Regions from separate parts of the Photobacterium sp. AWH4_225 genome, predicted to be linked through region 2. Evidence: riboswitches for the same ligand, from Rfam matches in the RefSeq annotation. Region 2 holds a riboswitch; the other holds the start of a gene.
The links. Region 2 has a riboswitch for fluoride ahead of ACXAD4_RS00080 (voltage-gated chloride channel family protein). Riboswitches for the same ligand answer to the same signal wherever they lie in the genome.
Positions count from the first base shown of each region.

Region 1: another riboswitch for fluoride. It lies ahead of ACXAD4_RS26865 (iron-sulfur cluster assembly scaffold protein); the one in region 2 lies ahead of ACXAD4_RS00080 (voltage-gated chloride channel family protein).

Region 1 covers NZ_JBSWTF010000004.1:2,143,671-2,164,088, reverse strand. Annotated here, with positions in the region: gene ACXAD4_RS26905 (DMT family transporter) at 1-517, shown strand, start outside; gene ACXAD4_RS26900 (Lon protease family protein) at 599-2,968, opposite strand; gene ACXAD4_RS26895 (RNA methyltransferase) at 3,219-3,728, shown strand; gene ACXAD4_RS26890 (hypothetical protein) at 3,736-4,458, opposite strand; gene ACXAD4_RS26885 (metallophosphoesterase family protein) at 4,757-6,754, opposite strand; gene ACXAD4_RS26880 (hypothetical protein) at 6,919-7,341, shown strand; gene ACXAD4_RS26875 (hypothetical protein) at 7,443-8,123, opposite strand; gene ACXAD4_RS26870 (hypothetical protein) at 8,389-8,808, opposite strand; fluoride riboswitch at 9,080-9,143, shown strand; gene ACXAD4_RS26865 (iron-sulfur cluster assembly scaffold protein) at 9,272-9,964, shown strand; gene ACXAD4_RS26860 (GGGtGRT protein) at 10,032-11,036, shown strand; gene ACXAD4_RS26855 (GNAT family N-acetyltransferase) at 11,145-11,996, opposite strand; gene ACXAD4_RS26850 (putative quinol monooxygenase) at 12,308-12,598, shown strand; gene ACXAD4_RS26845 (redoxin domain-containing protein) at 12,764-13,303, shown strand; gene ACXAD4_RS26840 (dimethyl sulfoxide reductase anchor subunit family protein) at 13,387-14,232, opposite strand; gene ACXAD4_RS26835 (DMSO/selenate family reductase complex B subunit) at 14,229-14,855, opposite strand; gene ACXAD4_RS26830 (DMSO/selenate family reductase complex A subunit) at 14,869-17,277, opposite strand; gene ACXAD4_RS26825 (helix-turn-helix domain-containing protein) at 17,703-18,248, shown strand; gene ACXAD4_RS26820 (HAD family hydrolase) at 18,409-19,128, shown strand; gene ACXAD4_RS26815 (cytochrome b) at 19,337-19,873, shown strand; gene ACXAD4_RS26810 (YceI family protein) at 19,874-20,418, shown strand, end outside.
Region 2 covers NZ_JBSWTF010000001.1:3,782-13,236, forward strand. Annotated here, with positions in the region: rRNA gene ACXAD4_RS00020 (23S ribosomal RNA) at 1-999, shown strand, start outside; rRNA gene rrf (5S ribosomal RNA) at 1,084-1,199, shown strand; rRNA gene ACXAD4_RS00030 (16S ribosomal RNA) at 1,574-3,126, shown strand; tRNA gene ACXAD4_RS00035 (tRNA-Glu) at 3,219-3,294, shown strand; tRNA gene ACXAD4_RS00040 (tRNA-Lys) at 3,296-3,371, shown strand; tRNA gene ACXAD4_RS00045 (tRNA-Val) at 3,402-3,477, shown strand; tRNA gene ACXAD4_RS00050 (tRNA-Ala) at 3,508-3,583, shown strand; rRNA gene ACXAD4_RS00055 (23S ribosomal RNA) at 3,849-6,736, shown strand; rRNA gene rrf (5S ribosomal RNA) at 6,822-6,937, shown strand; tRNA gene ACXAD4_RS00065 (tRNA-Asp) at 6,980-7,056, shown strand; tRNA gene ACXAD4_RS00070 (tRNA-Trp) at 7,093-7,169, shown strand; tRNA gene ACXAD4_RS00075 (tRNA-Trp) at 7,490-7,566, shown strand; fluoride riboswitch at 7,842-7,905, shown strand; gene ACXAD4_RS00080 (voltage-gated chloride channel family protein) at 7,989-9,356, shown strand.

The DNA.
Region 1 (20,418 bases), on a different contig from region 2:
TACAGTCGCCTGTATTGTGTTGAGCATTCTTGGTCTAATCATTACCGTTAAGCCAAATATGCTAGCAAGTAATGCTGTAGAACTGCCAACTTTCGCTGTCGGAATGGCAATGCTAGGCGCGTTTTTCAGTGCGGTTGCTTATACCATCGTCAAACGTTTGAGCAAGAGTGAAGACAGCTCGGTTATCGTGTTCTATTTCCCGTTCATCGCCCTGCCTCTATCCCTTTTCCTATTGGGGAGCGATATCCAAATGCCAACATTGTTTGAAGCTGGCTTGTTGCTATTAGTGGGTATCTTTACCCAAATCGGCCAAGTCTGTTTAACCAAAGCGATGCAAACAGAAGCAGCAAGCAAAGCCACTGCCTACTCTTATATTCAGGTAGTCTTTTCAATCTTGCTCGGTGCATTCCTGTTTAACGAACTGCCTTCAGTTTGGACACTGCTGGGCGGTAGCTTGATCATTATCGGTACCCTTATCAACATCTTCGGCAGCCAACGTGCAGCGCCGAGTAAGTAAAAACGGCTAAACCCGTTAAAATACACACCAATAAAAAGACCGCCATTGGCGGTCTTTTTGATTATTCACGAACGAAGATAATTATCTAAGGGCATTCAATTTTAGCTGCGCCTGACCCAGCACACTATCTACAGGGAAGATCCCATCCAACCCGGCTTGCCCTGCAGCTTGTCCAATTAGGATTTCAATCGCCTCAGTCACATGACGGATTGCCCAGATATTGAAATCACCTTTCTCAACCGCTTCTACGATATCTTTTCGCAGCATTAGGTTATGAACATTACACTGGGGAATAATCACACCTTGGCCAGGTTTCCGCCCCTTGATCGCACAGACATCAAAGAAGCCTTCAATTTTCTCATTCACCCCACCAATTGGCTGGGTGGCACCAAACTGGTTCATCGAACCAGTAATGGCGACATCCTGCCTGATTGGCATTTGAGAAAACGCCGAGACAATGGCACACAACTCTGCCATCGAGGCACTGTCACCATCGACACCGCCATAAGACTGTTCAAACGTCAGGTGTGTGGTCAGTGGAATACGCTTATTGCGGCCAAACACAGATGCCAGGTAGGCTGACAAAATCATCACACCCTTCGAGTGAATACGGCCACCAAGATCAACGCTGCGCTCAATATCGAATACGCCCCCTTCGCCGTAGGAGGTTGTCGCAGTGATCCGGTTTGGCGAGCCAAACTGGTAATCCGAGGTAGAAATCACCGACAAGGCATTCACCTGCCCGACTGCTTCACCATCGGTATCAATCAGCGTCGTACCGTTGGTGAAAGTCTGCATCACATGGTCCTTTAGCCTGCTGACCCGCATTTCCTGATTGCTCAATGCAAGCTCAACATGGTTCGCCCTGATCATCGTGGCATTTGATGACTTTGCAACATAATTGGACTCACGCAGCAAGTTCGCAATATCTGCCGAGTGCAAAGACAACTTGTTTTGATCATCAGCCTGACGAGAGCTGTATTCAATGATCCGGCCAATTGCTTTGCGATCACAATGCAACATCTTGTTATCATTGACGATACTGGAAATGAACTTGGCATATTGCGCCTCCGACTCATCGGTACGGTTCATTTCATCCTCAAAGTCCGCCGTCACTCGGAATAGCTCACTAAACTCAGGATCATAGTGCTGAAGTAGCTGATAGGTTTGGTAATCACCAAACAAGATGATCTTCACATTTAGCGGGATCGGCTCAGGATCTAGCGAGATCGTGCCCGACAGCGTCACTTCTTTCTCCAGCGAGCTCACACTCAATTTGCGAGAACGCAGTGCACGTTTCAACCCATCCCAGACATAAGGACGCTCCAGTACCTTCACCGCATCCATCAGCAGCACACCGCCATTGGCCTTGTGCAAGCTACCCGGACGGATCAATGAAAAGTCTGTAAACACCGTACCTTTGTAAGTGGCGTTTTCCACATAACCAAAAATAGAGTGATAATTTGGGCTCTCTTCGACCACAATTGGAAACTTAGAGTCATCTTGGTTCACCAGCACATTGACTTGATAACGACGTGGCATCTTTTTATCAAGCGCAGCATAAGCCAGTGCAACTTGTTCTTCACTCTCTTCTAAGAAAATGTCTAAGTTCTCGAGGATGTCTGCTTGCATTGCTTTCAGATAAGCCGTTACTTCAGGAAGGGGCTTATATTCATCTTTCAATGCTTTGATAAAATGCGAAACGACATCCAGCGCCACTTCTTCATTGAGCTTCTGGATCTTGTCGGAAAACTCTTCCTCTAATTCAGTAAGCTGACGGACAATACCACGCAGTTGGCGCTCAAGCTCGTTGATAGTATCTTCAAACGCCTGTTGGTCTTCTTCTGATAGCTGAGCAAAAGTTTCTTCGGTATGGGGCTCTTCACCGTTTAGAGCTATTAACTGATACTCACCTGTTGTCGTGACCGACAAGCTAACACTGTGTTCTTTGGCCTCTTGGGTCAACGTCAGCAATGCACTCTCTTGCTTCTGGGTCAGTTGGTTTTTCAGCTTTTCTGAGCGGCTGTAATACATCTCGTTGTCAAAAGCCAAAGGCAGCGCTTTAACCAAGCGGGTCATCAGCTTTTCAATATCTTTTTTGAAAGCGTGACCGCTACCAGCAGGTAGTTTTAGCACCTTGGGGCTACGAGTTTCTTCAAAATTGGCAACGTAACACCAGTCGTAAAGGGGATTGGCATTTCCGTTAGGATCGTGACGATTGAGATAGCGCAACACCATAGTGCGCTTACCAAGGCCATTACGGCCGATAGCATAAATATTGTACCCCTTCTCCTTGATAGACATGGCGAACTCAACGGCCTTCTGGGCACGTTCTTGACCGACGATTTCATCAAGTGGGGTCAGGTTTTTGGTCGACTTACAATCTTCAGGCAAGCCATTTAGTTCTGAGGCGCGATACAGTTTGTCACTGCTTAGCGGTTGAATAGTCATATGGCTCCCTCCATAAACAATCAGTTACATCCAGTGTAGTCAGTAAATTATTATGATTTAGTGACTTAGACTACGTTTACTGCTGCTGAACCAGCCCAAAAGGTATCGTTTGCTGTATTTATGTACAAAAACCACAACGAAATGAGGTTTTTATACAATTTCAGTGTCAGCTCATAGTATGTGCGCCTACCCCTTAATCTGTCTCTCTGTTACTATGCCGCGCTTGAAACAAGCTTAGCGGACGTCATCAATGAAAAACAACCGAGTCAGTATTGGACTAAGTAACCCTAAAAGCCCTACCAATGTTGGGGCAGTCATGCGTGCAGCGGGCTGCTACCGTGTCGATTCTGTAAAGTATACGGGCAACCGCTATGGTTATGCGGCTAAATTCCATACCGACACTAAAGACATTACAGACAAGATCCCACTGACCAACGTCGAATCGCTACTTGATGATTTACCTGCCGACACCAAAATTGTGTGTGTCGAACTTGCAGAAGGAGCAACAGCTCTACCGGCTTTTGAACACCCTGAAAATGCTTTGTATGTCTTTGGCCCGGAAGACGGCACAATTGCCCAGGAGGTTGTCGACCAAGCCGATGCTGTTGTCTACGTACCTACCGTCGGCTGTATGAACCTGGCCGCAACGGTAAATGTGCTGCTTTATGACCGCTTGGCAAAAGCGGAAAATGTGATTATGGGTGATGAGCTTATCCGAGAGAGCCGCGATAACCGGAACAGACTTGTTGTGAAAAAATAAGGCCAGGCTACTGGCCTAATTTAGCTAATATCTTCCTGACGTTCGCTGCATTGTTTTCGTACGCAGCGAGCGTCTTAATCACGGTTAAGCATTCTTCAGTCAACTTTGACTGGTTATTGTCAATAACAGTGGCATAAACAGATTCAGGGAAGTCTTCCCTAGGCCCCTGCGGCTCAACATAAATCACTTGTGATTCTTGATAATCTCGATGGTACTTTAAACAAGGCCAACTGATCATTTCAACTGCCGCCTCGGCTATACCACACAGCCACTCTTCACGTACTTCTTCAGGTGATTGTTCGAAATGCAATGCTTCCTCAGTACCAATATCTAACCATCGCTGTACTGATGCTAAATAGTGCTGATGATCATAATCCTGAATCAGTCCCACTATCGAAGATGACGAGTACGAGAAGCAAACACTCATGAAATACAGCTCCGACAAAGACATCTCTTCTAGGCTAGCGAGTGCTTTGCTATAAGCTTGTTCATGAAGCGTCGATTCAACACTCTCTCTATGCTTTTCTTCGCGTTTACGCTTTTCTTTCAAGCATTGAATTCGAGCCTTTCCGTCATCAATAAGTTGCTGCGCTTGCTGTAGCAGTTCAATTTCTGATGGCGAATATAGCTCATTCAAATCAACCAAAATCACCTCTTTGATGATATTGGATGCTGTGGTGGCTTTCGCCTGCTTGCTTTTCAACACACTGCTATTGGCTACATTAAGCATAATAACCCCCTAATAATCGAAGACTGATGCCTGATAAGCATCGATAAGGTTAAAAACGGTTAATCAGTTATTGGGAAGGGTGAGAAAAACGGTTACTAGAAAAGGTACAGGTAGAAAATGACAAGACGTCACTTACTAAGAGTATAGAAAAGAAACCATCTAAGTTAGTGACTTAAGTTCGATTTATGATCCTTGCCTAACAATCCCAAGAGCAAATGCCTACAGGGCTGAAACACAAAAGCCGCCAGGATTACCCAGCGGCTTAGACACATTGGTGTCGTTCGTAGTAACTAGGGAGTTATTGCTTTACTAGCGCGATTTCTAAGTCACGATCAGCAATCATCCACCAGCGATTACCATATTGGCTATCGTAGCCCACAACAGGTTGACCGGCACAGTCTGCATCGCGAACAGGGGCATTGACCAAATAGTACTCGTCCCAAGGCGCATCAACCACACAGTTTTCAGTGACTAATGGTTTCCAGGCACCGTTCACTTGTTCGCCCAGCGTTAAGTTATTAGCATTCAAGTTAGCATCGGCTGTAAATTGTACGCCATATTTATCAGCGACAATTTCCTCGACATTCCAGTCTTGGGTAGCTGTTAACGGTAATCGAGTGTGTGGCATTTTTGACGTACCATCAGGCTGGGACCCCGGCAAACCTGACTCACCGCGAATGTTCTTTTCACCACCAAAGGCATTTTGGTAAACACCACCGTGGTTCTGCATACCACTCACGATCAAGATATCAGAGCGCGTTTCATTTGTTTTTGGCATCCAGCTCAATGTGACATGTTTTTTCATATCGATAGTGGTTGCTGGTACTACAACATTCCCCACCTCTGCACCTGTGTCATCAGTATCCTGAGCACCAGGGTAAACACGCTCGGCACTATTTAGGTTCGGATCCCATGCTTTGTTTTGTGTGAACAAGAACTGATAAGTCAGGCGCATCATGTCATTCATGGTCTCGGCACGGGTTAGGCCGGCGTTGTAACCCATTGTACGTTCGGTCGTATCAACCCGGTTGAATGTCTCATTGACGCCACCGACCAAGCGTGCCGAAGAACCATCATAGCCCAGACAATCGTTAGTTTTGTATTCAACAATATGATTAAGGACTGGACGCTGGCCCTCAGGAATAGAATTCGGGTAAATAAGCGCTTCACAACGATCCAATGTGCGGCTGAAGGTATCCATCAATGTCCAATCCGGATCTTCAAGTTCCTTCATGCCATCTTCATTACGCGTAATGGTATGCGGGGCGTAATAAGCATGGTAATCAACACGACTGCCATCAAAACTCAAAATCGCTGCATTGGCATCGTAATGGTTTGAGTCATACTCAGGCTTTAACGTCGCCATTTTGTGCTGGATAACGTCCTGGATAAGCTCACGTTCTCCATAACGGTATTCGTAGCCTTTGTACGAGGCATTGCCACTAACAATCTGGGTGTATGAAGGCATGCGGTAGTTGCCACCACTAGGTGTAGAAGCAAGCGTATCAACATTACTGCGGCCACCTGGATCATTCGAACCATATACGCGTGCATGGATTTGCGAGCGCTGGTACATATGTTCATGTCCTTGTACCCAGATCACATCATACTTCGCAAATAACTCACGAATGTCTTTATGAATATCAAACAGGCGATTGTCGTCTTTCACACCTTGGACAATTTGCTCACGGGTTTGACCATATTTAGCACCGACAAGCCCGTCATGACTTGCGATGACCACATGGTCAAACTTACCTTCGTTTTCAGCAATAACTTCCTCAATCCAGCCAAAGGCGATCGGCAAGTTGTAATAAGCCAATCCAATCATCAAAACATTGTCGCGGATAATGTAGTAATTCAGCCACTCAGCCGAAGGCATATGCACGGCATCTTCTGGGATAAAGTGACGCATATTATCTATCCACTCGACCGTATAAGCCCAACTCGTTTCATGGTTGCCCATTACCGGCAAGAACTCCATGCCCGCTTCACGATACTTATCTGCAACTGAGCGCCACTGTTCCCACTCTTTAGTAGAACCGTTATCAGTTAAGTCACCAACAGGAATAACGACATTAACGCCTTCTTCTTGGTGTTTAGCCAAAACCGCTTCCATAGGATGGATAGCAACATTCCAACCGCCACCTTGAGTATCAGGGAGAAGGCCGACTTTTAATGCTGAATCTGGTTTTGGTGATGTTTTACCTGAATCATCAGATGAAGAACTATTACAACCCGCTAGTGTTGCAATAATAGACATCGCTACAAGTGAACGTTTCCATATAGTATTTTGCATGATTACCACTGCTATTATTATTTAAGAGAATAAATTGCGAGTAATCTACGAATGAAAGATGACACTATTTATGTTTTCTCTCTGCAATTGTTGCAGAGCTAATTCAATCAAACTGTCATTGATTAGCGGTATTCTCAAGCAAATTTTCTTATACGCCTTTGAACATGAAGCCAATAACAGCCCTATTTATTACCATGCTCAGTGTACTTGTAAGCACAGCCGCTATTGCAAATGAAAACCAAGCACATACTATCCAGCCTCGCCAGCTTGCACCTGAAGAAATGATGTTTGAGCTAAATGAAGAAGCAACCTGTCTAGCGGCTGCCAAGTACCTTGAAAATGAGCGATATGATATTCACCTTTCCAGCTACCAATCTTTGATTGCCGAATTCAATGTCCCAGAGAAAGCCGCAGAGTCTATTGTGAGCCGTACTAATAGTGAATATTTATACTTTGCCGAACGAGCGAAGAATCGCTACACAGAAGTTGACCATCATATGCTGCTTACTTCCGCCTATACCCACCGCTGCCTATTCATGAATGGATTTGAGGCTCAAAGGCCTTTTATTGAAAGCAATAAAAGTTAAGGAATAGGTTTCCTTAACTGTGAATAGCACTGATGCAACTTAATGTGATTAAAATAGTGATGCCCATTAATTAATGGGCATCTCTTCAACGTTGGCTGAAATTAATGAACGACCCCAATCAACCCAATATCACTCCGAGTGACTATTCCTTTCTCATCAACCTCAAAGGTAAGGCCGGATTTAGTTTCGAACGACAGCAGGTTTTCATTCAACGTCAGCTTGCCTACAGACAGAGATGAATATGCATTTTCACTAATCTTCACATAATTGTGAAAGTATGAAGCTTTTCGAGATGTTTTCATCACGGTATCGCCATATTTCACATCTATCTGAAAATCACCAATGCTGGTATCAAGTGCTACATAATTATCATCTTTAGTACACACACGCATGCTTTCTACGACAAAAATAACGTCTTCCTGTAGTTGAGGGCTGTAGTACTCATATACCTCTTTCACATAGCAGCCATTAGGCTTGGCTTTCGCAATAGCAGATAAGTTCTCGAACTCCGAATGAGGAATGAAGCTGTAGTTTATTTGCTCCTGTCCTAACGCTAAGATCAACTGCTCTCTAAACTCAACCATATCTTTATTGGTCATCTCAGCATCTTTAAGTAGATACTGAACATCTAGAGCATCTGCTGTCGCTTTTTCGCTCAGCACTTCAATCAGCTCACTCTTTTGTAGATCCACCGGAATCACTTTAGAAGCTTCATCTTCACTTGGGCTTGCACACCCAAAAAGAAACATCGATATAACAGCCATTAACGTTAAATTTTTCATCCTGACACCAACTGGTTGAGTTTAACTCGCCACTGAATATAAAACACCGTTCAATTCTTAAGCAAACTAAATTCTATTTATTTTTATTTTCCTCTAAATCAACAATCTTACTGGTTTGATATTAGGGACTAGATAGCAAATCAATGCTTAATGAAGTGACTATAACAGACGAGAAGCAAAAAGTTGTAACCTAACCCAAAAAATTATAAACATCGTTTGAAATTTATACGGTATGATGCCCTGACAATCAGGGCATCCGTAAAAATTATCGAGGCTTAGCCACATATTCATAATTATCACCACGGCGTTTGTAGTAATGATTATCGATAATGGCGTAGGTTGCGCCTGCAATTACAGCAAATGTAGCGATTTCTGGTAGACGACTACGATGATAGTGGCGGTGCTTAGGGTACTTGTGTACAACCACTACTTTCTTATGCTTTTTTTTCGGCTTCTTCTTCACTACAACTACATGGTGTTTATGTTTGTGGTGCTTATGCTTGTGATGTTTATGCTTATGGTGATGATGGTGGTGATGCTTATGCCCTTTTGCCTCAGCCACATTAGGTACAGTGATCCCCGCAGTTGCAATGATCACCGCTATTGCGCTTGTCATCAGGACTTTGGTCAATGATTGCTTGGCCTTTGGCAGTTGCTTTGATTCCGCTCTAAGTTGTAATTTCATGGTATAGCTCCATTCTTTTATGGCGCTAGATTACGTCCTCTAGTGAAAAACAATGTTCGATTTCTGTAAAATTTCGTCAAGCGGACAGTCAAAAACCATAGAAATATTAATGGTACTAATTAAGTGATTGAATTATTGGTAAGGCTCGAAAGATCCCCTTACATTTCAACTAGAGCAAAAAGACCATTCCAGTTTTGCAATCTAGGATTTTCCATTCAGATAGTTCATTTCTTCACCGCTGGCGTATAGTAAATGCCATCGACGAGTGACCTCGTCGGTGGGAGATGATGTTCCTCCTTTAACCGCCCTACTGGGATGATGACGTCTAACAACAACGGCAAGAATGGCCGAGGATCCATATTGACACTGTGTTTTTCACCGTGCACTTGGGTATGTTGTTAGCATTATGACTCCTCCTCCATTCTTTGCTCAAGCGTACACCTATTAGAAATGAGCAAAAGTAATGCAATATTCAACTGAAATCCAAAACATGTGCCCTATCCAGAGAGGGCCTCAACATGAGTCATCACCTATCCCTGTCGAAGGTCGTTGGGTCCACCCCAAAGATGTTATCGCTATTTCCGGAGTCAGCCATGGTGTTGGCACCTGTGCACCTCAGCAAGGTGCGGCAAAACTCACTCTAAACGTTAAAGACGGCATTATCGAAGAGGCCCTCATCGAGACCATTGGCTGCTCGGGCATGACCCATTCTGCGGCAATGGCGTCCGAGCTCATCACGGGCAAAACCATTCTGGAAGCATTGAATACTGATTTAGTGTGCGATGCCATCAATGTCGCGATGCGCGAAATCTTCTTGCAGTATGTGTATGGCCGGACTCAAACCGCTTTCTCGCTAGATGGCCTTCCAATAGGGGCTGGACTCGAGGATTTGGGAAAAGGGCTTCGTAGCCAAGTAGGTACTCATTACGGTACTCGTGCCAAGGGGCCACGATATATGGAAATGGCCGAAGGGTATGTTACCGAACTGGCGCTAGATGAAAATGATGAAATCATCGGCTATCGCTTTGTCAATCTTGGAAAAATGATGGAATCAATCCGCAAAGGAGTCCCTGCCGAAGAAGCAATGCAACAAGCAACGGGACAATATGGGCGTTGTGATGAAGCGGTCAAGACTATTGATCCTCGCCATCAGTAACTGGCACACAATAAGTGACAACGTCACCAATCTATAGACATTACTTTCTTTTTCCGAGGACAGCATCATGGCCGCATTATTCGAAAATTACGACCGCCGCATCAACCAAATTCAGCCACTCCTTGAACAATATGGTTTCAGTTCGATCAATGACGCTCTAGCGTATTGCAAAGAGCGCAACGTTAACCCTTATGAAATTGTCAAAGAGACCCAACCTATTGCCTTTGAAAATGCAGCATGGGCTTATGTACTGGGTGCCGCTATCGCATTGAAAGAGGAAAGCCAAAGCGCAGCTGAAGCGGCAGAGGATATAGGACAAGGCTTGCAGGCCTTCTGTATCCCTGGCTCAGTAGCCGATCAACGCCAGGTGGGTATCGGACACGGAAAATTGGCCGCTCGCCTGCTAAGTGAAGAAACCCAGTGCTTTTGCTTTCTAGCTGGACACGAGTCTTATGCGGCAGCTGAAGGAGCAATTAAAATTGCCCTCAATGCCAACAAAGTACGCCAACAACCGCTTCGGGTGATCCTCAATGGCCTAGGCAAAGATGCGGCCTACTTGATCTCTCGCATCAATGGCTTTAACTATGTCCAAACACAATATGATTATGACAGTGGCAAACTAAATGTTGTTTCAGAACGCCGATTCTCAAAAGGCCCACGAGGTGAGATAAATTGTTACGGTGCCGACGATGTACAGGAAGGTGTGGCTATTATGCATCGTGAAAACGTCGACATATCAATTACGGGTAATTCGACTAACCCTACCCGCTTTCAGCACCCTGTGGCAGGGACCTACAAGAAAGAACGCCTGGAACAGGGCAAGGCATACTTTTCTGTCGCCTCAGGTGGCGGTACCGGACGTACCCTTCACCCTGACAACGTGGCTGCAGGCCCTGCTTCTTACGGCATGACTGATACCATGGGCAGAATGCACTGTGACGCCCAGTTCGCTGGCTCTTCTTCCGTGCCAGCTCATGTTGAAATGATGGGTTTGGTGGGTATGGGTAACAACCCTATGGTTGGCGCAACGGTCGCCGTGGCGGTTGCTATTGAACAATCAATAAAGTCATAAATTCACTAAGCAGCCTATTTTAACAATTGGCTTGCCGCACAGCCATTGCCCAGCATTTACTTTCTCTTTTACTCGAAAGTAGGCTGGGCAAATAAGCTGTGATTCTCACTAGCCCAACTCGAAGGTGGTGACGCCAAATGTACGGTCAACCGAAATCTCAGGCGTATCACCTGTGTACATGCGTGCAGTGGTAAACACTGGCTCCATATTGTATTTTTCTGCTAGTGCTACGCCGGGGAGATTCACTTCCGGCACGTCCAAATAAATATTATCTGTTGCGGTTGCTTTAGCTCGAAGAGCAAGAAAAAGCTCCTCTGCTAACAAAGCATCATCGGCAAAAAGCGGCCCTATCTTAAATCCGTTTCTACACGGGCGGATCACTCCATAACCAACCAGTTTACCTGCTTGATTGATACCCAATGCACTAGAGCCAGTTTGATTTATCCATTTCTGTAAAAAAAGCGCTCTTTCGGTTGGGAAAAAAGCAGCGTCATAATCCAGTACTTCACTTAATGGCAATTCACTGAGATCGATCAACCCTATACCTTCAGGCTCATCACCGCCACCAACGCCTTCAAAGCGAATGTTGCCATAAGCGAGCTTAAACCCTGATTGCTTATAGTTACCCTGCTGCTCAACAACACCATCTAATCCCACATTACAGCCTTCCAAGTAATGCAACCCTGCTTGCCAGAGCTTAAAGCCATAACCCTTACCACGATATTCAGGCTTAACAATATAAAAGCCCAAAAAGCCGTAACTATCGTCGTACTTCACCACCGAAATCGAAGAAATCGCTTCATCCCCTAAATAACCAACCAAAAAACCATTCGGGTCAGCGGCATAAAATGACTCAATATCATAAAGCCCCGGATTCCATCCTTCTGCGGCGGCCCAATCAATGGCCTGTAATAAGTCCTGTTTCGACATAACCTCGATACGATAGTCTTGTTCTGCCATCGCCGCCCTCCAACATAACTCTACTTTCATACGGTATGCTAAGGGTAGATGATTAATTAGTTTACCTGGTCCATTGAAATGCTGTAATGCCATCTTACTCGCAAAATGACTCACCGATTGTCCTTCACAATCAGGAAGAGGAAATACGGAAGTAGCATAATGCCAAGCATTTATTATCAATTTAAATTTGATAATAAATCAAAAGCACACCTGTTTTCAGAAAAGCTATAGCCATCTAATATTCAATACATCAACGCGGTATTCAACACCGCAACCAAAATGTCCATAAACAAATTATGAGAGGAAGCCCCATGACTAAGCTAACCATCGTTGCCAACATCATCGCTAAAGAAGACAAAGTTGACCTTGTAAAAGCAGAGCTATTGAAGCTTATTGATGTAACACGTGCGGAAGAAGGTTGCATCAACTATGACCTTCACCAAGACAACGAAAACCCTGCACACTTCCTGTTTTTTGAAAACTGGACCTCACGTGAGTTATGGCAGCAGCATATGGGTAACCAACACCTTGCTGATTACATGGCCGCTACTGAAGGCTGTGTGGAGCAGTTTACCGTCAATGAGATGACCCAAATCGCATAATTTAACTCCCTCCCTTTTCTGTTACCCCATTGCCAGCGAAATGCAGGTGATGGGGTTTTGCATTTCAGCTTAGTAGGTTACTAAAAGTTAACTACTTGTAGATATCGGTATCCGTGTCCACAATGAGCACTGTGATTCAAACAATCTATACCAATGGAGTGAAACATGGATTATTCGGTGAAGCTCAAAGCGGGTAACGATTTCCCTGCCCTTACTGCAACGAAATTAGATGGCTCTGAAGTGAAACTGGGCGTTCCGCAAGGCGAAGCGACCTGGCAAGCTGTCTTTGTATACCGAGGCAAGCATTGCCCCCTTTGCACCCAGTACCTCAACGACCTAGAAAATTACAAACAAGCCTTTGCTGATACTGGTGTCGATATCCTTGCTGTTTCTGCTGATTCTAAAGCGCAGCTTGAAACACACCTTGAAAAGCTCGAAATCTCATTCCCTATTGCTTACGGGCTAACCGAAGAGCAAATGAAAACCTTGGGTGTCTACATTTCCCTGCCACGCTCCGAGCAAGAGACAGATCATAATTTTGCCGAGCCGGGCTTGTTTGTGGTTAACGAACACGGAAAGTTGCACGTGGTCGACATATCCAACAACCCATTTGTCCGTCCTGAACTTGGCGCTTTAACCCGCGGCCTTGCATGGATAAGAAATCCTGACAACCACTACCCAATCCGCGGTACGTTGGATTATTGATGAACTGAAAAAAAAGATGAAGGCGGAACTCCAGCCTTCATCTTTTTATCACACCTATTCAACTGATAATGTTGCTGAGCTAATTACATACCGCTGCCTGCACTGATAAATACGTCATAGAAGAATGCACGTCCCATCAACTCTGAAGCTAAAACGATAGCGAAACTGGCAAATACCACAGGCTTGGCACCATGGCTTCCTTTAGTTGCGCTGACCAGCCAGAAAATAATACCTGCCATCAACAAGCCGACACGAATCAGTGCCACTCGGAACGAATAATCCACCACCTCAAATGGGTTTACGTGGACATTTAACTGACCAAGCCATACCAAATATGCCGCGTACCCCATCAGAGCAATAATGCCAAATGCCGCAGCCGAAACGGCAAGGGTTTTATCTGCTTTCGCCGCTAGCTCTCCCATTCCCTTAGTTTGCAAGCGAAGCATTACCGCTGCAGCAATAGGCCCAAGAACCGCAGCCGTCATTAAGAACTGGAACGAGGTAAACGGCGTGTTCCATGTCGGTACGGTGGCCAACGTATAAACATTTGCAATCGCTAAGATGAAAACCACCCCCATCACCATTGCGATTGGCAGCAGGAATTTCCGAACATCTGGCCTGATATCAAAAAGGCGCATACCGGTGTAAGCAGCGCCCGCACCGCCAAACAGGCTGAGGCCTACAATCTCAAGGCTAAGTGCGCTACCGTGGGCAAGACCAAACATAACGTTAAACATACGAAATGGTTGGCCTAGGTGGGTGACAGACGCCATAGCACCGATACCCAGCAGGACAAAGACCGCAATAAAGCTTCGGGTCATCACCTTCTCATTGGGTTTTAGCAGCATTTCAACCAGGCCTAAGGCAATGAACATACCGACAGCAGCCTGTGCTAAGACTGTAAAGATAACAAGTGATAGCTGGCTCATGCTCCCACCTCCGTTGGATTCTGGATTTTCCCTTTGGTATCACCACTTAATTTGCTGTTGGAGCAAGTGCTAACAATCAGGTTCGGGCTTGTCAGTCGAGGATCAGGCAAAGGTGCAATATCAGCCCTTGCTCCGTATTTCTCGCGTAACTCATGAATCGGCCCAAAGTCCAATGCACGCAGCGGGCAAGACTCCACACATACTGGCTTTTGCCCAGTACCGATACGCTCATAACAACCATCACATTTGGTCATGTGTTTCTTTTCTGGGTTGTACTGCGGGGCGCCATAAGGACAAGCCATTTCGCAATAGCGACACCCTACACACACATCGCCATCAACAACTACGAGGCCATCTTCTTTTCTCTTGTGCATTGCACCGGTTGGACACGCCTTGGTGCAGGCAGGGTTGCTACAATGATTGCAACTAACCGACATGTAGTAGGCGAAAACATCATTGGTATAGGTACCATCAGTACCCATTACCCAGTCACCACCCGCGTATTCATATACCCGACGCCAATTCACACCAACTGGCAGGTCACTTCTATCTTTGCAAGATACTTGGCACGTTTTGCAGCCTGTGCACTTACTAGTATCAACGTGAAAACCATACTGAGTCATTTATACCCGCTCCTTAGACTTTTGCGACTTCAACGAGGATGGAGTGCTGGCCGTTGCCCTTGGACAATGGTGTTGCACGCTGATTGGTAAGTGTATTGACACATCCCCCTAAATCGACGCCGTTTTTATCCGGCGAGTACCAAGCGCCCTGACCTAAGCCGACAACACCCGGCATGATTCGAGGCGTGACCTTCACTGCCATACGGATCTCACCGCGGTCATTCCAAATTTTGACGTGGTCTCCACTTTGCAAGCCACGTTTGTTGGCATCAATTGGGTTGATCCACAATCCATCGAAGACGGCTTCACGCAGCCACGGGATATTGTGGTACGTCGAGTGAGTGCGCCCCTTGGTGTGGTAGCCTGCAATTTGTAGCGGGAAGTCCTTAGCCCTTGGGTCTAAATGACTGTCCCAACTAACCACATACTGAGGCAATGGTGTTACGATGTCGCCTTCGACCAAATCCCATTCTTTGGCAATGGCCTCAAGCTTCGTGGAATAGATTTCAATTCGGCCTGATGGGGTTCCTACCGGGTTGGCAACAGGGTCTTTGCGGAAATCTTCCAATGCGATACGCCCTTCTTTCGGGGCGACAACCCGGTACGGGCCCTGCTTACGCAAATCGGCCAAACTCGGGATCGCCGGGTCTTGCTTCATTCGTTCGCTATAAAGGAATTCCAACCACTCATCATGAGTGCGACCTTCAGTAAACTGTTCGTGTAAACCAAAACGCTTTGAAAGCTCGGCACACATTTCATATACGCTCTTGGTTTCAAACAATGGCTCAATAACCCTTTCAAGTGGGAACAGAGCTGCCATAGACCCCGAAGAGTAACCGTCGGAGCTAACTTCGGTATTTTCAAGCGTAGTCACATCTGGCAGCAACAAGTCAGCCCAGCGAGCAGAAGCTGTCATGTGGTTATCACACACCACGATAAACTCACAAAGTGACTCATCTCCCAAGATTTCTGCCTGACGGTTCAAGCCCGCATGCTGGTTCATCAACACGTTACTGGCGCAGGAAATAATAAACTTGATTGGATTATCTAGCTTATCGCCGCCTTGCAGGCCATCAGATTTATCCGTCATTTCATGGTGACGCCAGATAGCATCCACCCACTTAAAGAAGGTAACTCGGGTTGAAATGGGATTTGAGCCAACAGGTAAGCGAGGCGCAGGATAGCCATAGTTAGCTGGCATATCGCCGGTATTGGTGCCCGCAAGGCCAATGTTACCAGTAAGAATTGGCAGCATTACGATTGCACGGGATGTTTGCTCACCATTGGACTGGCGCTGGATACCCGTCCCCTGAGTAATAAAGCAAGGTTTAGCTGTACCAATTTCACGCGCTAGTTGAATAATTTTCTTGGCTGAAATACCGGTGATTTTAGATGCCCATTGCGGCGTTTTCTCAATGCCATCAGGCCCGTGGCCAAGAATATGCGCTTTATAGTGACCATTATCAGGTGCGCTGTCAGGTAGGGTTTTCTCATCAAAGCCTTGGCAGTACTTATCGAGGAAATCCTGATCAACCAAGTGCTCGGTGATCAGCACATGGGCGATACCTTCAACCAAGGCGGCATCGGTACCCGGACGGATTGGGATCCACTCATCTTCTTTACCCAGCATGGTATCGGTATAGCGTGGGTCGATAATAATAGTACGCACATTGCGCTTACGCTGGGCATTAATATGTTCGTGGATCTCACCGCCGCCGCTCATTCGTGTTTCAGCTGGGTTGTAACCGAACATCACCAGCAGCTCAGCATTTTCAATTTCCGTGGTATAAGAGCCGTAAGCCGATGGCTTAGTATTGCCATAGGTAAAAGGGAGTGCAAACTGGATTTGGCCCCAACTGTAGTTGCCATAGTAGTCGAGGAAACCACCCATCAGATTCATTAGGCGTTTAAAACAATCTTTGCCGTCTGTACGTAACCCCTGAGTACCTGACCCATAGGTAATATGTACTGCATCGTTGCCATACTCTTTGAGGGTATACTTGAGTTTGTCCGCCATTAAATCAAACGCTTCATCCCAGCTAATACGCTGGAAACGGCCTTCGCCCCGCTTACCAATACGCTTCATTGGATACTTCAGGCGATCTGGACTGTATACCCGGTGCTTGATCGAGCGGCCTCGCAGGCAAGCTCGTATCTGGTGCTGGCCGAATTCACTGTCATCACCACGGTTATCCGTTTCAATCTGGGTGATCACCCCATCTTTGGTATGAACCCGAAGGGCACAACGGCTGCCGCAGTTCACCATACAAGCTGACCAAGCTGTATTTGTATCACCGACTGGTTCAGGTTCTTCAGCTGCCACTGTTTTGAACGGCAAAGGAGCCATTGCCGCGCCACCGACAGCTGCTCCCCACTTCATAAATGTCCGGCGTCTCATTTTAGAGAAATCCGTATCGCTCATCCTCTACTCCGTAATCAGTATTGATATAAATTAAGTTGCCCATGTCCCATTGCACTTATCATGGGAAAAACAAAAAAGATGAGTTGATGTACGGGTACCGAGATGTCGTAAAGGTATTGCTATCAACTCACCCATCGCTAAATATTCTTTATAGTGAACAAAAATCCGTTATAGTGTCCAACGGATTTTTTGCATTGTCAATTTGAGATTGTTGTTAATAGAGGTAGCGCTTGTTGCCATTCAACGCATCAATAGGTTGATTTCTGCATTCTTCAGACCTAACACTCTGTAATTAAAACCTTTATATTCGAGTTGCGAAGCTCGTTTACAGCTACTATGATTCACCCTCTTTAGGTGCTGTCTGTCAGCAGTAAAGCCAGTGGTGATGTTTGTCATCTAAGCAACAAGTTTCAAAAGAGGTAAAAATGGACGACTTTTCCGTGTTGGGGGACAACTTAAAAAGCACCCGTAAGAAAATGGGCCTAAGTCTCGACAAAGTGTCTGCTATGACGGGTGTCAGCAAAACCATGCTGAGTCAGATAGAAAGATCGGAGTCGATGCCTACCATTGCAACAGTGTGGAAAATTGCAAACGGACTCAAAATCAAACTGGAGACCTTGCTGGAAAATTCAAGCTCTGAGGTTGATGTACAGAATATCGAAGATATGATCCCGGTGATGGATGATGACGGTAAGATGATCATCCATAGTATTTTTCCGTTCTCTCCGACCAGCGGTTATGAAGTATTCCATGGCACCTTCAAGCCCGGCTGCAATTATTCAAAATCGAATCATACAAACAGCACCACTGAACAAATCTTTGTTAATCAAGGTGTGCTTGAATTGGTGGTTAGCGGCAAGTCTTATGTACTTAAAGCCGGCAGCTCAATAACTTTCGATTCAATGCAAGAGCACAGATATATCAACCCTGGTGATGAAGATGCCAAAGTGGTGATCATCGTAAACTATTAACAAAATGGATTTGTGACGCAAAAAGGTCATAGTCTTGCAAACTAACTGTCATCCCCCTTGCATAGTCTCTATCGAAACTGAGCGAATGCCAGTAGAAAGCAATCTACCAAAAGACTTGTAGCAAAAGCGACTTATACAATAAAGATGATAGGAACACAGTTTGACAACCAATAACTCGACAAAGAAGCAGCCAGCAAAAAATGTGACGCCTTACCTCGCGATTTTCGATTTAGATGAAACTTTGATTGCGGCTGACTCTGCTAGCCTATGGAGTGCCTACTTGGTCGAGAAGGGTGTGGCTCCAGCAACACTTCTGCAAGAAGAAAAACAGATGATGGAAGCCTACGCCAAAGGCCAGATGGATATGGACGACTATATGCAGGCAACACTCAAGCCAATGATTGGTATGGATCATACAGCCATCACAGGTTTAGTGGATGAGTTCATTGTTCAACACATCAAACCTGCGCTATACCAAGATGCGATTGAACGAATTGAGTGGCACAAGCGCCGTGGCGATACCATTTTGGTGATATCTGCTACTGGTGAGCATCTCGTTAAGCCTATTGCTCATCTGCTTGGTGCTGACGATGCCATTGCCATAAATCTTGAACAGATCAATGGTAAATTCACAGGGAAGACAACGGGTACACTTAGTTACCAATATGGAAAGGTGATCAGGATGAAAGCTTGGCTCGACCAACAAGATACCGCGTTCAAAGGTAGTTACGGATACAGCGATTCAATCAACGATCTCCCGCTATTAGATGCAGTCGATCGCCCTTTTGCTGTCAATCCGGACCCAGCTCTGGCGCTTCACGCCCAAATGAACGAATGGACCATCATGGATTGGCGCCACGATAACAACATCCTGCGCTAGCCCCTTCGTTTTTATATAAACCGTCATCAAACGAGGTGACGGTTTAACACCCATTCGCCCGCTGCTTCATTCTTATCTTTTTCTTCATTCATATCGCCCTGTGTCCAATGTTATTCAGATAATTTGATGTTGTTGTTCAATTGTTAGTACTTATGTTCTTGACAGTGATGTCTACAATAACCCTATAAGTGGCATACGGTAGAACAAAATGAACAAGGACAGAAAGACATATGATGGATTATCCATCTTCATTCACTGGCTTACAGCTCTCACTGTTATAGGGCTATTTGCAGTAGGCCTGTGGATGGTTGACCTCAATTACTATTCGCAATGGTATAAGCCTGTTCCTCACTGGCATAAATCAGTCGGTATCTGCCTTGCTCTGGTAACCATTTTCAGATTGATTTGGAAGCACGTCAAAAAGCAACCTGCTATTGAAGGGGCGGCATGGGAAATCGCTGCAGCAAAAATGGCACATGGCCTTATCTACGTATTGCTTCTCGGTATCTTCATTTCTGGCTATCTCATTTCAACAGCAGATGGTCGTGCAATCGAAGTCTTCGATTGGTTCGCGGTGCCGGCTATGGGGGAGCTTTTCCCTAACCAAGCAGATATTGCAGGAGAGGTGCACTATTACCTCGCCTTCGCTCTTATCGGACTCGCTAGCTTGCATGCCTTAGCGGCACTCAAGCACCACTTCATAAATAAAGACAACACTCTAAAAAAAATGTTGGGAGTAAAGTAAATGAAAAAGCACATCATCGCCATGGGACTAATGGCAGCGGCATCTGTTTCAGGTATTGCTCAGGCAGCTGATTACGCCATTGATACAAAAGGTGCTCATGCCTCTATCAACTTCAAAGTAGATCACCTAGGCTATAGCTTCATCAAAGGTCGTTTTAATACTTTTGACGGTACGTTTAGCTACGATCCGCAAAACTTGTCAGCTTCAAAAGTGGAAGTGAATGTTGATACCACCAGCCTTGACAGTAACCATGCTGAGCGTGATAAGCACTTACGCAGTGCCGATTTTATTGATGCGGGTAAGTTCTCAACTGCAACATTTACCTCAACAAAAGTAGAGCCCAAAGGCAATGGCGAAATGACCATTTTTGGTGAACTGAGCCTACATGGTCAAACCAAACCTATTGCCATTGATGCCAAGTTCATTGGTGAGGGCGAAGACCCATGGGGTGGCTACCGCGCCGGCTTCACTGGCACCACCCGTATCGAATTTAAAGATTTTGGCATTCAGGTGATGGGCTCTTCAAGCTATGCCGATATCGAACT
Region 2 (9,455 bases):
GGCCGTAACTATAACGGTCCTAAGGTAGCGAAATTCCTTGTCGGGTAAGTTCCGACCTGCACGAATGGCGTAATGATGGCCACGCTGTCTCCACCCGAGACTCAGTGAAATTGAAATCGCAGTGAAGATGCTGCGTACCCGCGGCTAGACGGAAAGACCCCGTGAACCTTTACTACAGCTTGGCACTGAACATTGACCCTACATGTGTAGGATAGGTGGGAGGCTTTGAAACCGAGTCGCTAGATTCGGTGGAGCCGTCCTTGAAATACCACCCTTGTAGTGTTGATGTTCTAACGTCGCCCCGTTATCCGGGGTGCGGACAGTGCCTGGTGGGTAGTTTGACTGGGGCGGTCTCCTCCCAAAGCGTAACGGAGGAGCACGAAGGTGGGCTAATCACGGTCGGACATCGTGAGGTTAGTGCAATGGCATAAGCCCGCTTGACTGCGAGACTGACAAGTCGAGCAGGTGCGAAAGCAGGTCATAGTGATCCGGTGGTTCTGTATGGAAGGGCCATCGCTCAACGGATAAAAGGTACTCCGGGGATAACAGGCTGATACCGCCCAAGAGTTCATATCGACGGCGGTGTTTGGCACCTCGATGTCGGCTCATCACATCCTGGGGCTGAAGTCGGTCCCAAGGGTATGGCTGTTCGCCATTTAAAGTGGTACGCGAGCTGGGTTTAGAACGTCGTGAGACAGTTCGGTCCCTATCTGCCGTGGGCGTTGGATGATTGAGAGGGGCTGCTCCTAGTACGAGAGGACCGGAGTGGACGAACCTCTGGTGTTCGGGTTGTGTCGCCAGACGCATTGCCCGGTAGCTAAGTTCGGAATCGATAACCGCTGAAAGCATCTAAGCGGGAAGCGAGCCTCGAGATGAGTCATCCCTGAACCTATAAGGTTCCTGAAGGGTTGTTGGAGACTACGACGTAGATAGGCAGGGTGTGTAAGCGTTGTGAGGCGTTGAGCTAACCTGTACTAATTGCCCGTGAGGCTTAACCATACAACACCCAAGGGGTTTTAACGGACTCCACAAACACTTGGATGAGTGTTGAGAACATCAGCTTTCAAGATTGTAAGAATTTTGCTTGGCGACCATAGCATTATGGACCCACCTGATCCCATGCCGAACTCAGTAGTGAAACGTAATAGCGCCGATGGTAGTGTGGGGCCTCCCCATGTGAGAGTAGGACATCGCCAGGCTTTGATTTATAGGAAGCCCGCTGGGTACAGCGGGCTTTTCTTTCGCTCCGACTGATTGCAATGTGAGCGACGTCAACAGAAGGTTTTTACTTTTTCGCCAGCTGCGAAAAAAGATGAAAATTTTGTCTTGACTGGATATCAGAAACGCGTATTATACGCCTCCTGACTTGCTGAAGCGCACAGCGCCAAGGCATTGAAAGTCAACGTTCTTTAACAATTTGACCATGCAATCTGTGTGGGCACTCGTGAAATGATAGTCAACAAAAGCATTATCAATGAAACTGAGTGACCAAATCGAAATAGCTTCGGCTATATCGGCACAGTCAATTCTTACTTAGAAATAAGTAATAACAGTATTCATTGAGCCAAAACTTTAATTGAAGAGTTTGATCATGGCTCAGATTGAACGCTGGCGGCAGGCCTAACACATGCAAGTCGAGCGGCAGCGACATAAACAATCCTTCGGGTGCGTTTATGGGCGGCGAGCGGCGGACGGGTGAGTAATGCCTGGGAATATGCCCTGATGTGGGGGATAACCATTGGAAACGATGGCTAATACCGCATAATCTCTTCGGAGCAAAGAGGGGGACCTTCGGGCCTCTCGCGTCAGGATTAGCCCAGGTGAGATTAGCTAGTTGGTGAGGTAAGAGCTCACCAAGGCGACGATCTCTAGCTGGTCTGAGAGGATGATCAGCCACACTGGAACTGAGACACGGTCCAGACTCCTACGGGAGGCAGCAGTGGGGAATATTGCACAATGGGGGAAACCCTGATGCAGCCATGCCGCGTGTGTGAAGAAGGCCTTCGGGTTGTAAAGCACTTTCAGTCGTGAGGAAGGCATATGCGTTAATAGCGTATGTGTTTGACGTTAGCGACAGAAGAAGCACCGGCTAACTCCGTGCCAGCAGCCGCGGTAATACGGAGGGTGCGAGCGTTAATCGGAATTACTGGGCGTAAAGCGCATGCAGGCGGCTTGTTAAGCCAGATGTGAAAGCCCGGGGCTCAACCTCGGAATAGCATTTGGAACTGGCAGGCTAGAGTCTTGTAGAGGGGGGTAGAATTTCAGGTGTAGCGGTGAAATGCGTAGAGATCTGAAGGAATACCGGTGGCGAAGGCGGCCCCCTGGACAAAGACTGACGCTCAGATGCGAAAGCGTGGGGAGCAAACAGGATTAGATACCCTGGTAGTCCACGCCGTAAACGATGTCTACTTGGAGGTTGGTGTCTTGAACACTGGCTTTCGGAGCTAACGCGTTAAGTAGACCGCCTGGGGAGTACGGTCGCAAGATTAAAACTCAAATGAATTGACGGGGGCCCGCACAAGCGGTGGAGCATGTGGTTTAATTCGATGCAACGCGAAGAACCTTACCTACTCTTGACATCCAGAGAACTTTCCAGAGATGGATTGGTGCCTTCGGGAACTCTGAGACAGGTGCTGCATGGCTGTCGTCAGCTCGTGTTGTGAAATGTTGGGTTAAGTCCCGCAACGAGCGCAACCCCTATCCTTGTTTGCCAGCACGTAATGGTGGGAACTCCAGGGAGACTGCCGGTGATAAACCGGAGGAAGGTGGGGACGACGTCAAGTCATCATGGCCCTTACGAGTAGGGCTACACACGTGCTACAATGGCGTATACAGAGGGCGGCCAACTCGCGAGAGTGAGCGAATCCCAGAAAGTACGTCGTAGTCCGGATTGGAGTCTGCAACTCGACTCCATGAAGTCGGAATCGCTAGTAATCGTGGATCAGAATGCCACGGTGAATACGTTCCCGGGCCTTGTACACACCGCCCGTCACACCATGGGAGTGGGCTGCACCAGAAGTAGATAGCTTAACCTTCGGGAGGGCGTTTACCACGGTGTGGTTCATGACTGGGGTGAAGTCGTAACAAGGTAGCCCTAGGGGAACCTGGGGCTGGATCACCTCCTTAACGATATGACTGCGTTTTACGCAGTGTCCACACAGATTGCTTGGTTGAAATGTAAAGAACATGTCTAGGTTCCCAAACCTAGAAAACACTTAGTCCCATTCGTCTAGAGGCCTAGGACACCGCCCTTTCACGGCGGTAACAGGGGTTCGACTCCCCTATGGGACGCCACGGGTCGTTAGCTCAGTTGGTAGAGCAGTTGACTTTTAATCAATTGGTCGCAGGTTCGAATCCTGCACGACCCACCATCTTCTCCTTTGAAGATGTAAAACATCGGAGGGCGATTAGCTCAGTTGGGAGAGCACCTCCCTTACAAGGAGGGGGTCACTGGTTCGAGCCCGGTATCGCCCACCACTCTTTCATCTTGAAAGATACCATTTCGATGGGGCTATAGCTCAGCTGGGAGAGCGCTTCGCTGGCAGCGAAGAGGTCTGCGGTTCGATCCCGCATAGCTCCACCACTCTCTAAAAACATTCTCGTGAGTGTGTTTAGAAAGTGGATGTCGAAAGACAAACACATGCTCTTTAACAATCTGGAAAGCTGACTAGTAAATTGAATTCTTCGAATTCAATACTAATAGTTTCTACTTGAATAAGTAGGAACGAGTTCTCAAGCAACACACATTCAAGTGTCTTGTGTAAGAGTCCGGCGAAACACAGTTCATCAATACTCAGATGGACAACCTTGGTTGTTGAGCCATACGAACAGACCCCTTGGGGTTGTATGGTTAAGTGACTAAGCGTACACGGTGGATGCCTGGGCAGTCAGAGGCGATGAAGGACGTGCTAACCTGCGATAAGCCAAGAGAAGATGGTAAGAATCACGATACTCTTGGATTTCCGAATGGGGAAACCCAGCTGCATAAGCAGTTATCGTAACGTGAATACATAGCGTTGCGAGGCGAACCGGGGGAACTGAAACATCTAAGTACCCCGAGGAAGAGAAATCAACCGAGATTCCGGCAGTAGCGGCGAGCGAACCCGGATTAGCCCTTAAGCTAGTTTTGCGACAGGTGAATGAGCTGGAAAGCTCAGCGATACAGGGTGATAGCCCCGTAACCGGTAGCGCATTGCGAGTGAAATCGAGTAGGACGGGACACGTGATATCCTGTCTGAACATGGGGGGACCATCCTCCAAGGCTAAATACTCCTGACTGACCGATAGTGAACCAGTACCGTGAGGGAAAGGCGAAAAGAACCCCTGTGAGGGGAGTGAAATAGAACCTGAAACCGTGTACGTACAAGCAGTAGGAGCCCTTCGGGGTGACTGCGTACCTTTTGTATAATGGGTCAGCGACTTAATTTTAGTAGCAAGGTTAACCGTTTAGGGGAGCCGTAGGGAAACCGAGTCTTAACTGGGCGTTCAGTTGCTAGGATTAGACCCGAAACCAGGTGATCTAGCCATGGGCAGGTTGAAGGTGAGGTAACACTTACTGGAGGACCGAACCGACTAATGTTGAAAAATTAGCGGATGACTTGTGGCTAGGGGTGAAAGGCCAATCAAACCTGGAGATAGCTGGTTCTCCCCGAAAGCTATTTAGGTAGCGCCTCGGACGAATACTACTGGGGGTAGAGCACTGTTAAGGCTAGGGGGTCATCCCGACTTACCAACCCTTTGCAAACTCCGAATACCAGTAAGTACTATCCGGGAGACACACGGCGGGTGCTAACGTCCGTCGTGGAGAGGGAAACAACCCAGACCGCCAGCTAAGGTCCCAAAGTTATAGCTAAGTGGGAAACGATGTGGGAAGGCTCAGACAGCCAGGATGTTGGCTTAGAAGCAGCCATCATTTAAAGAAAGCGTAATAGCTCACTGGTCGAGTCGGCCTGCGCGGAAGATTTAACGGGGCTAAGCTATACACCGAAGCTGCGGCAATGCATTTATATGTATTGGGTAGGGGAGCGTTCTGTAAGCGGTTGAAGGTGCATCGTAAGGTGTGCTGGACGTATCAGAAGTGCGAATGCTGACATGAGTAACGATAAAGGGAGTGAAAAACTCCCTCGCCGGAAGACCAAGGGTTCCTGTCCAACGTTAATCGGGGCAGGGTGAGTCGACCCCTAAGGCGAGGCCGAAAGGCGTAGTCGATGGGAAACGGGTTAATATTCCCGTACTTCTTACTATTGCGATGGGGGGACGGAGAAGGCTAGGTGGGCCTGGCGACGGTTGTCCAGGTTCAAGGGTGTAGGCTGTAATCTTAGGCAAATCCGGGATTACACCAGGCTGAGACCCGATGTCGAGCCGCTACGGCGGTGAAGTCATTGATGCCATGCTTCCGGGAAAAGCCTCTAAGCTTCAGATAGTAAGGAATCGTACCCCAAACCGACACAGGTGGTCGGGTAGAGAATACCAAGGCGCTTGAGAGAACTCGGGTGAAGGAACTAGGCAAAATGGTACCGTAACTTCGGGAGAAGGTACGCTGCCGGCGGTGAAGAGACTTGCTCTTGGAGCTGCTGGCAGTCGCAGATACCAGGTGGCTGCAACTGTTTATTAAAAACACAGCACTGTGCAAAATCGAAAGATGACGTATACGGTGTGACGCCTGCCCGGTGCCGGAAGGTTAATTGATGGGGTTAGACTTCGGTCGAAGCTCTTGATCGAAGCCCCGGTAAACGGCGGCCGTAACTATAACGGTCCTAAGGTAGCGAAATTCCTTGTCGGGTAAGTTCCGACCTGCACGAATGGCGTAATGATGGCCACGCTGTCTCCACCCGAGACTCAGTGAAATTGAAATCGCAGTGAAGATGCTGCGTACCCGCGGCTAGACGGAAAGACCCCGTGAACCTTTACTACAGCTTGGCACTGAACATTGACCCTACATGTGTAGGATAGGTGGGAGGCTTTGAAACCGAGTCGCTAGATTCGGTGGAGCCGTCCTTGAAATACCACCCTTGTAGTGTTGATGTTCTAACGTCGCCCCGTTATCCGGGGTGCGGACAGTGCCTGGTGGGTAGTTTGACTGGGGCGGTCTCCTCCCAAAGCGTAACGGAGGAGCACGAAGGTGGGCTAATCACGGTCGGACATCGTGAGGTTAGTGCAATGGCATAAGCCCGCTTGACTGCGAGACTGACAAGTCGAGCAGGTGCGAAAGCAGGTCATAGTGATCCGGTGGTTCTGTATGGAAGGGCCATCGCTCAACGGATAAAAGGTACTCCGGGGATAACAGGCTGATACCGCCCAAGAGTTCATATCGACGGCGGTGTTTGGCACCTCGATGTCGGCTCATCACATCCTGGGGCTGAAGTCGGTCCCAAGGGTATGGCTGTTCGCCATTTAAAGTGGTACGCGAGCTGGGTTTAGAACGTCGTGAGACAGTTCGGTCCCTATCTGCCGTGGGCGTTGGATGATTGAGAGGGGCTGCTCCTAGTACGAGAGGACCGGAGTGGACGAACCTCTGGTGTTCGGGTTGTGTCGCCAGACGCATTGCCCGGTAGCTAAGTTCGGAATCGATAACCGCTGAAAGCATCTAAGCGGGAAGCGAGCCTCGAGATGAGTCATCCCTGAACCTATAAGGTTCCTGAAGGGTTGTTGGAGACTACGACGTAGATAGGCAGGGTGTGTAAGCGTTGTGAGGCGTTGAGCTAACCTGTACTAATTGCCCGTGAGGCTTAACCATACAACACCCAAGGGGTTTTTACGGACTCCGCAAACACTTGGATGAGTGTTGAGAACATCAGCTTTCTAAGATTGTAAGAATTTTGCTTGGCGACCATAGCATTATGGACCCACCTGATCCCATGCCGAACTCAGTAGTGAAACGTAATAGCGCCGATGGTAGTGTGGGGTCTCCCCATGTGAGAGTAGGACATCGCCAGGCTTCCAATTTAGATTATCGTGCTGAACACACGGTGATTTGAGTGGAGCGGTAGTTCAGTTGGTTAGAATACCGGCCTGTCACGCCGGGGGTCGCGGGTTCGAGTCCCGTCCGCTCCGCCACTTATTCAGACAAAGTTAAGTCTTTAAAATAACTACAGGGGTGTAGCTCCAATTGGCAGAGCAGCGGATTCCAAATCCGCGTGTTGGGAGTTCGAATCTCTCCACCCCTGCCATCTTCAAGGCTCTAGCAGAAATGCTGGAGCCTTTTTCGTATGTGCAATTGGCAGAGCAGCGGATTCCGCTAATACCAAAACAGCGCGTGCTGAGAGCCCAAACCTCCGGGATGCCGGCCCAGTCCACACCTGCTATCTTTGAAGCCTCTGTCGTAAAACTGGGGCTTTTTACATCTGTTGCTTTCGAGAAGAAACGTTGGGAGTTGGAGTGCAAGCCAAGTCTTATTCTGTTAACTTTCCTTTATTAATCAATACTGTGACTCGGTTAGTGAAAATCAGTTTGATCTCCGGAGAATTGTCAGTAGAATGATTAACACATTAGGGGTGTAGCTCCAATTGGCAGAGCAGCGGATTCCAAATCCGCGTGTTGGGAGTTCGAATCTCTCCACCCCTGCCATATTCTAAGGCCTAGTCGAAAGACTAGGCCTTTTTCGTATTATTGATTCGGATTCCGCTAATAGCAAAACAGCGCGTGTTAGGAGTAGTTCGAATCTCCGGGATGCCGGCCCAGTCCCCCCTGCCACCTTCGAAGCCTCAGCAGAAGTGCTGGGGCTTTTTTGCATATGTTGCTTCTGCGAAGCAATGTTGGGCCATTTCATTTTGCTAATTTATTATTTCTCTTGTTGTTAATAGGGATAAGCGGTAGCATTTGTTTATTGCCTTGGCGAAACCGCCATGGCGGGTGATGGAGTTCCACCTTTAACCGCTCAACCGAGATAATGACTCCTGCTGTAGTAGGATAGATCCGTCTATGGTGGGGCTTGTTATTTGCCATAGCATCTATCCTTGAGAGTAATTCGAGATAAAGATAGAAATGGTATGGCGCATCCATTAAGTTCAAATCCTAAAATATTCGTCCAGATCCTCCGTTGGACGCTACTCATCATTCCCGTAGCCGTTATTGTCGGCTCGCTCAATGCCTTTTTCCTTTGGATCCTCAGTGTGGCAACTGCGACCCGGATTGATAACCCGTGGCTTATATACCTATTACCACTGGCCGGTATCGTGATCGTTTACTGCTACCGCAACTTGGGAAAAAATTCCGAGGGTGGTAACAACCTCATTATGGATGAGATCCATGAGCCCGGTGCCGGTATTCCAGCCCGAATGGCACCTTTGGTGTTGATTACCACTGTGATCACCCACCTGTTTGGTGGCTCGGCAGGGCGTGAAGGCACCGCAGTGCAAATCGGCGGGGCATCGACCCACTGGTTGGCTCGCAAGTTCAAACTCAATGATGCGGATACCCGACTGATTCTAATTGCCGGTGTGGCGGCAGGTTTTGGTGCTGTATTCGGCACGCCGCTGACTGGTGCCATCTTTGCTTTGGAAGTGCTGGCGATAGGCCGCCTGCGCTATGATGCAATTATCCCTGCTTTGTTTGCTGCTATCTTGGCTGATGTCGTTTGTTCTGCTTGGGGAGTCCACCATACCCACTATCGGATAGACTTCCTTGAAACCATTACTCTGTTCGAACATGCTGTTAAAGTAGACCTGCTGATGATCGCTAAGATTGTGATTGCTGCCGTGGTTTTTGGTTTGGCAGGATACCTGTTCGGTGAACTGACCCATGCCTTTAAAGACATCTTCAAAGCGACACTCAAAAACCCGTATTTAATTGTGGTCGTGGGTGGTTTGATTGTCATCGGTGCAGTACAACTGATTGGTAACTACGACTACATTGGGTTGGGCGTCTATTCGAGCCGTGAAGGGGGAGTGAGTATCTTGACGGCCTTCCAGGAAGGTGGCGCTGAATGGTACAGCTGGCTACTCAAGTTGTTACTAACAGCCATCACCCTTGCTGCCGGTTTTAAAGGCGGTGAAGTGACTCCGTTGTTCTTCGTTGGGGCGACATTGGGCAATACCATGGCCTGGGTGCTGGGCGCACCGGTCGATCTGTTTGCTGCTCTAGGCTTTCTTGCTGTGTTTGCAGCAGCAACCAATACGCCGCTCGCTTGTACCATTATGGGCATAGAACTGTTTGGTGCTGAGCACATGCTGTACTTTGCCATTGCGTGTTATACCGCTTACTACTTCAGTGGCCATACCGGCATTTACTCGTCGCAGCGAGTTGCAGTACCTAAGCTTTTTGATTTGGAAGGGGCGCCGAAGATCACCCATAAGCTTGGTGAACTGAGGGAGACCCACTCGTCATTGCTCAAGACACTTGTGAAGCGTTTCAAATAAATTTGTAGCACTCAGTGGTGTTATGCAAAAGTAGCAATGTTTTTGCTAAATAAGTATTAAAACTGTGGGTTCTGCCTTGCCGAGGCGGAACCCCTTTCA